Regions from separate parts of the Pseudomonas sp. D(2018) genome, predicted to be linked through region 3. Evidence: predicted binding sites of a transcription regulator. Region 3 holds the regulator's gene; each other region holds the start of a gene.
The links. The regulator sigma-54, encoded in region 3, starts transcription at its own class of promoters, with help from an activator protein. The targets are predictions, from matches to a motif close to ANTGGCATNNANNTTGCTNT.

Region 1: FFS60_RS20535 (CmpA/NrtA family ABC transporter substrate-binding protein) is a predicted target of sigma-54. The motif match lies at 1,442-1,461, and genes of this name have one in related genera.
Region 2: FFS60_RS10970 (CmpA/NrtA family ABC transporter substrate-binding protein) is a predicted target of sigma-54. The motif match lies at 1,138-1,157, and genes of this name have one in related genera.

The regions. Positions count from the first base shown of each region.
Region 1 is NZ_SCOK01000037.1:4,640-6,888, reverse strand. Features, by position in the region: gene FFS60_RS20540 (ANTAR domain-containing response regulator) at 1-83, opposite strand, end outside; gene FFS60_RS20535 (CmpA/NrtA family ABC transporter substrate-binding protein) at 104-1,318, opposite strand; gene ppnN (nucleotide 5'-monophosphate nucleosidase PpnN) at 1,494-2,249, opposite strand, start outside.
Region 2 is NZ_SCOK01000013.1:41,787-44,035, forward strand. Features, by position in the region: gene FFS60_RS10970 (CmpA/NrtA family ABC transporter substrate-binding protein) at 1-1,021, opposite strand, end outside; gene FFS60_RS10975 (YgdI/YgdR family lipoprotein) at 1,210-1,419, opposite strand; gene acnB (bifunctional aconitate hydratase 2/2-methylisocitrate dehydratase) at 1,628-2,249, opposite strand, start outside.
Region 3 is NZ_SCOK01000002.1:311,670-313,918, reverse strand. Features, by position in the region: gene lptB (LPS export ABC transporter ATP-binding protein) at 1-284, shown strand, start outside; gene FFS60_RS03160 (RNA polymerase factor sigma-54) at 432-1,928, shown strand; gene hpf (ribosome hibernation-promoting factor, HPF/YfiA family) at 2,013-2,249, shown strand, end outside.

The sequences.
Region 1 (2,249 bases), on a different contig from region 3:
ACGTCGAAGCCCGACTCGACGAGGGCCTGGCGCAGGCGGCCGACCTTCTTCGGCGTGTCATTGATCAGGAGGATGCGAAGCATGCTGCGGTCATCTCCACGTGTCATGGGGAAGGGGCGGCAGCCCTGGAGCTGCGGGCGTGGATGGCGAAGCTGCGGGCATAACCGGCCGGATCGCTGCCATCCCAGATATGGCCGTCGAACAGTCTGGCGCTGCGCATGGGTCGCACCGGTACGTCGATGCCCAGCGCGTCGGCGGCTTCCCGGTAGAGCGCGAGCTGGTGGATTCGACGGGCCACACCGAGATAGTCCGGGTCTTCCCTGAGCAGCCCCCAACGGCGGAACTGCGTCATGAACCAGATGCCGTCGGACAGCCAGGGCATGGTCGCCTCGCCGCTGGCGAAGAAGCGCAGCGGGTGGGCATCGCGCCAGGCATAGCCGAGGCCGTCTTCATAGTGTCCGAGGAAGCGCGGCTCGATCGCCGAAAGCGGTGCATCGAGGTACTCGCTGCCGCTGATCAGGCGGGCCGTGCTGCGCTTGTTCTCTTCGTTCGCATCGATGAAGCGGCTGGCTTCCAGTACGGCCATGGTCAGCGCGCGGGCGGTGTTGGGGTATTGCTCCACGAACGCGCGGGTACAGCCAAGTACCTTCTCCGGATGGTCGGGCCAGATCATCTGGCTGGTGGCCAGGGTGAAGCCCTGCTTTTCGTCCACGGCCAGCGCTCCCCAGGGGCCGCCGGCGCAGAAACCGTCGATGCGACCGGCGCGCAGGTGCTGGACCATCTGCGCGGGTGGCACTACCACGGTGTTCACATCCTCCAGGGGGTGAATGCCGTGGGCTGCCAACCAGTAGTTGAGCCACATGGCATGGGTGCCCGTGGGGAACGTCTGGGCGAAGGTCAGCTTCCCACCGCGCTGGCGCATATGGGCGACGAGGGCCTCGGCGCGTGTCACGCCAGCCTGGCGCAGTGGCTCGGAAAGGTTGATCGCCTGGCCGTTCTGGCACAGCCCCATGAGGATTGCCATCTCGGTGGGAACGCCCGCCAGGCCAAGGTGGATGCCATAGACCTGGCCATAGAGCGAATGCGCGGCATCCAGTTCACCGCACAGCAGCCGGTCGCGCAGGCCGGCCCAGGACGTTTGCCGCTTCAGCTCCAGGGTCAGGCCGCAGGGCTGGGCGAAGCCCTGGGTGGCCGCGACGATCAGCGAGGCCGCGTCGGAAAGGGCCATGAACCCCAGGTTGACTGTGCGCTTTTCCGGGGCATCGCTGCCCGCGACCCAGGCGAGGTTGTCGTTACGGGTGCAACTCTTGTCGGTCATGTCGTTTGTCCCGCCACTGAACGAAAAAGGCGCCGCTCCCGCCACCATGGGGGTGGTGACGGGAAACGACGCCATCGTCTGTGAACCGACTCCGCCGTTGGAGTGGGTTCTATGGCAGAAGCATTAGCAAGCGATATGCCAGGGTGCCTGACCGTCTGGCGAACGTGCCCTGGTACTACGCGCCGCTCTGTACGACCCGGTAGCACGGCACGTAGGCCGCGCCGCCCGGCAACTTCATCCGGTGCTGGCGGACGAAGGCCTGGAGCAACTCGTCCAGCGGCTGCATGACCACGGCGTCGCCGTGGATCTCGTATGGACCGTGTTGTTCGATCAGGCGGATGCCCTTGTCTTTCACGTTGCCGGCAACGATGCCGGAAAACGCTCGGCGCAGGTTCGCGGCGAGTTCGTGGGGCGGCAGGCTACGGCTCAGGTTGAGGCTGGCCATGTTTTCGTGGGTGGGTTCGAAGGGGCGCTGGAAGCTTTCGTCGATCTTCAGCAACCAGTTGAAGTGGAAGGCATCCGCGCGCTCGCGGCGGAACTGCTTCACCGCCTTCAGGCCCTGGGCCATTTCGATGGCCACTTCCGCCGGGTTGTCGATGATGATCCTGTAGCGGCGCTGCGCGTCTTCACCGAGTGTCGCGCCGACGAAGGCGTGCAGCTGCTCCAGGTAGGCGGCGGCGCTCTTCGGCCCGGTGAGCACCAGCGGGAACGGCAGGTCCTGGTTGTCCGGGTGCATCAGGATGCCCAGCAGGTAGAGGAACTCCTCCGCCGTGCCCACGCCGCCCGGGAAGATGATGATGCCGTGGCCGACGCGGACGAAGGCCTCCAGGCGCTTCTCGATGTCCGGCAGGATCACCAGCTCGTTGACGATGGGATTGGGCGCCTCGGCGGCGATGATGCCCGGCTCGGTCAGGCCCAGGTAGCGGCCACC
Region 2 (2,249 bases), on a different contig from region 3:
CGAGATAGTCGGGGTCGTCCCGCAACAGGCCCCAGCGGCGGAACTGGGTCATGAACCAGATACCGTCAGAGAGGTAGGGCATGTTCACCTGGCCGCCCTCGAAGAAGCGCAGCGGGTGATCGTCCTCCCAGGCGTTGCCCAATCCATCCTCGTAGTGGCCAAGGAAGCGCGGCTCAACGGCCGACAACGGGACGTCTACGTAGTCGCTGCCGCTGATCAACTGGGCGGTGCTGCTCCGGTTCTCGAGGCTGGCGTCGATGAAGCGGCTCGCTTCAAGGACGGCCATGGTCAGGGCTCGGGTAGTGTTGGGGTATTGCTCGGCGAACTCGCGGGTGACGCCGAGGACCTTTTCCGGATGGTCCGGCCAGATCATCTGGCTGGTGGCCAAGGTGAACCCCTGGCCCTGGTCCACCGCCAATGCGCCCCAGGGGCCACCAGCGCAGAAGCCGTCGATGCGAGCCGCCTTGAGGTGAGCGACCATCTGCGAGGGCGGTACAACGACCGTATCGACATCCCGCAACGGATGGATGCCCTGGGCGGCCAGCCAATAGTTCAGCCACATGGCGTGGGTGCCGGTAGGGAACGTCTGGGCGAAGGTCAGGCGTGCACCACCATGGCGCACGTGGCGGATCAGTGCCTCGGAACTGGTCACGCCGATGCGCTTGAGTGGTTCGGAGAGGTTGATGGCCTGGCCGTTCTGGCACAGGCCCATGAGGATGGCCATTTCGGCGCAGGGGCCGCCAATGCCCAGCTCTATCCCGTAGATTTGTCCGTAGAGTGCTTGCGCGGCGTCCAGTTCGCCGGAGAGCAGCTTGTCGCGCAGCGTGGCCCAGGACGATTGGCGCTGGAGGTTAAGGGTGAGGCCGTATGGCTGGGCGAAGCCCTGGGTGGCGGCGACTATGAGGGAGGCCGAGTCGGTCAGGGGCATGAAGCCCAGGTTGAGCATGCACTTCTCTGGCGCGTCGCTGCCCGTGACCCAGGCCAGATTGTCTGCTCGCGTGGTGTTCTGCTTGTCCGTCATCTTGGTTGCCACCTATCAGCAAAATGGCGCCGATCCGGAGCAGCCGGGGCCGGCCGGAATCGACGCCATTGTCATCAACCCGCTCCGCCGTTGGAGTGAGTATTGTTGATGCTGAGCAAGCAAGCGATATGCCAGAGGGGGAAGAAACCCTCGCAGGAGCGGGGTAGTGGATCGATCTCGGGGCCGCCTCAGCGTTCGATGATCTGTTTCACCTGCGCTTGCGGGATTTGTTGGCTGCGGCCTTCGTCATCCTCGAATTCGAGCATGCCGGTGTCACTGTCCAGTTCGGGTTTCTCGTGGGTCGTGATGATCTGGCCATCGGTCGTGGCGATGAGGTACTCGCTGGAGCAGCCAACCAAGCCAAGGGCGCAGAAGAGGATCAGGTTCCAGAGTTTCATGACGACGCTCCCCGTCGTGGCAACTGATAACTGGAACATAGCTGCTGACGGAGCAGCTGCAAGGCAGAGAGGGCGCCCTTCTGTCGAAAGTGTGTGGCCTGGCGGAGTCGTTCGGTGCGGCTCCGATCGATGTGCGGTCGCCTGACGGCGCAAAGAAAAAGCCCCGCACGGGGCGGGGCTTCTTCGTTACCGGGATACCGATGCAGGCTTAGGCCTGGACCACCGGGATCTTGGCGTTTGCAGCGGCTTCCTTGTACTCGGCGATCTGGTCGAAGGACAGGTAGCGGTAGATATCGGCAGCCATGCTGTCGATATTCTTCGCATATTCCATGTACTCCTCGACGGTCGGCAGTTTGCCCAGGATCGAGGCAACAGCCGCCAGCTCGGCGGAGGCCAGGTAGACGTTGGTGGCGTCGCCCAGGCGGTTCGGGAAGTTACGGGTGGAGGTGGAGACCACGGTGGCACCGGTCTGTACGCGAGCCTGGTTACCCATGCACAGCGAGCAGCCCGGCATTTCCATGCGCGCGCCAGCCTTGCCGTAAATGCCGTAGTAGCCTTCTTCGGTCAGCTGGTGCTGGTCCATCTTGGTCGGCGGGGCCAGCCACAGGCGGGTCGGGATACCGCCCTTGACCTTGTCCAGCAGCTTACCGGCAGCGCGGAAGTGACCGATGTTGGTCATGCAGGAACCGATGAACACTTCGTCGATCTTGTCGCCGGCCACGGTGGACAGCAGGCGGGCATCGTCCGGGTCGTTCGGCGCGCAGAGCACAGGCTCTTTGACGTCGGCCAGGTCGATCTCGATCACGGCAGCGTATTCGGCGTCCTTGTCG
Region 3 (2,249 bases):
TCGCCCGCGCACTGGCGACTGCCCCCAAGTTCATACTATTGGACGAGCCCTTCGCCGGTGTGGACCCGATTTCCGTGGGCGACATCAAACAGATCATCCATCACCTCAAGGCCAAAGGGATCGGCGTACTCATCACCGACCACAATGTCCGCGAGACGCTCGATATTTGCGAGACGGCCTACATTGTCAGTGACGGACAACTGATCGCCGAGGGGGATGCGGAAGCAATCCTGGCCAACCAGTTGGTGAAGGAAGTCTATCTGGGCCACGAGTTCCGCCTGTAGCGTCCCGCGGCCTTGCCTACAAGACCGGTTGCGTAAGCTAGGAAAATCCTTCAAGGTCAGGCATATAATTTGCTTCCTGGTGGCGCTACGGCGCCCTGTAGTGGATGGCGCGCAAGCGCCGGCGAATAAGGTGCTAAGCCCTCTGCCATGAAACCATCGCTAGTCCTAAAGATGGGCCAGCAGCTGACGATGACCCCGCAGCTGCAACAGGCCATCCGCCTACTCCAACTCTCCACCCTGGATCTCCAGCAGGAGATCCAGGAAGCGCTGGAGTCCAACCCGATGCTCGAACGGCAGGAGGATGGCGACGACTTCGACACCTCCGACCCGATGGCCGAAGGCGACCAGTTGCCCAACTCCGGCAATCAGGAGACCAGCTTTCAAGAGTCCAGCGTCGAGACCAATGCCGAAGCCATGGAAGACGGCGAATGGCACGAACGCATCCCCAGCGAACTCCCGGTCGACACCGCGTGGGAGGACGTCTACCAGACGAGTGCCAGCAGCCTGCCGAGCAACGATGACGACGAGTGGGATTTCACCTCGCGCACTTCGGTTGGCGAGAGCCTGCAGAGCCATCTGCTCTGGCAGCTCAACCTGGCGCCCATGTCCGATACCGACCGCTTGATCGCGGTCACCCTGATCGACTGCATCAACAACGATGGTTACCTCGAAGAGTCACTGGCCGAGGTCGTCGAGGCATTCGACCCCGAACTCGGCATCGAACTGGATGAAGTCGAAGTCGTCCTCCACCGCATCCAGCAGTTCGAGCCCGCCGGCGTCGGCGCCCGCGACCTGCGTGAATGCCTGATCCTCCAGCTGCGCCAGTTACCTACGGGAACCCCCTGGCTGACTGAAGCCCAGCGCCTGGTCAGCGATCTCCTCGACCTGCTCGGCAGCCGCGACTACAGCCAGCTGATGCGACGCATGAAGGTCAAGGAAGATGAACTTCGCCAGATCATCGAACTGATCCAGTGCCTGAATCCGCGGCCCGGTTCGCAGATCGAAGCCAGCGAGCCTGAGTACGTGGTACCGGATGTCATCGTTCGCAAGCACAACGAACGCTGGCTGGTGGAGCTGAACCAGGAAGCCGTGCCGCGCCTGCGGGTCAACCCACAGTACGCCGGTTTCGTTCGCCGCGCCGACTCCAGCGCCGACAACACCTTCATGCGCAACCAGCTTCAGGAAGCGCGCTGGTTCATCAAGAGCCTGCAGAGTCGCAACGAAACCCTGATGAAGGTCGCCACCCAGATCGTCGAGCACCAGCGCGGCTTCCTGGAGTACGGCGATGAGGCGATGAAGCCCCTGGTCCTGCACGACATCGCCGAAGCCGTGGGCATGCACGAGTCCACCATCTCGCGCGTAACTACCCAGAAATACATGCACACTCCCCGCGGAATCTACGAGCTGAAGTACTTCTTCTCCAGCCACGTCAGTACCTCGGAAGGCGGCGAATGCTCGTCTACCGCGATCCGCGCCATCATCAAGAAACTGGTCGCAGCGGAAAATCCGAAAAAGCCGTTGAGCGACAGCAAGATCGCTGGTTTACTGGAGGCACAGGGCATTCAAGTGGCCCGTCGCACAGTAGCCAAGTATCGCGAATCCCTTGGGATAGCGCCTTCCAGCGAACGGAAGCGACTGATGTGACGCGGAAATTGACCCACGCCAAAGTGTTCCGGTGGCAGGCCCGTTAGCCTGTCTCTTATACACGGGCAATAAGGAGAAAGCGGTATGCAAGTCAACATCAGTGGACATCAACTGGATGTGACCGACGCCCTGCGCGATTATGTCGGCGAGAAACTTGGCCGGCTCGAGCGCCACTTCGACAAGATCACTAATGTGCAAGTCATCATGGAGGTCGAGAAACTGAAGCAAAAGATCGAAGCCACCTTGCACATCGCCGGCGGGGAGGTCGTGGCCAATGCGGAACATGAAGACATGTACGCCGCCATAGACCTGCTCACCGAT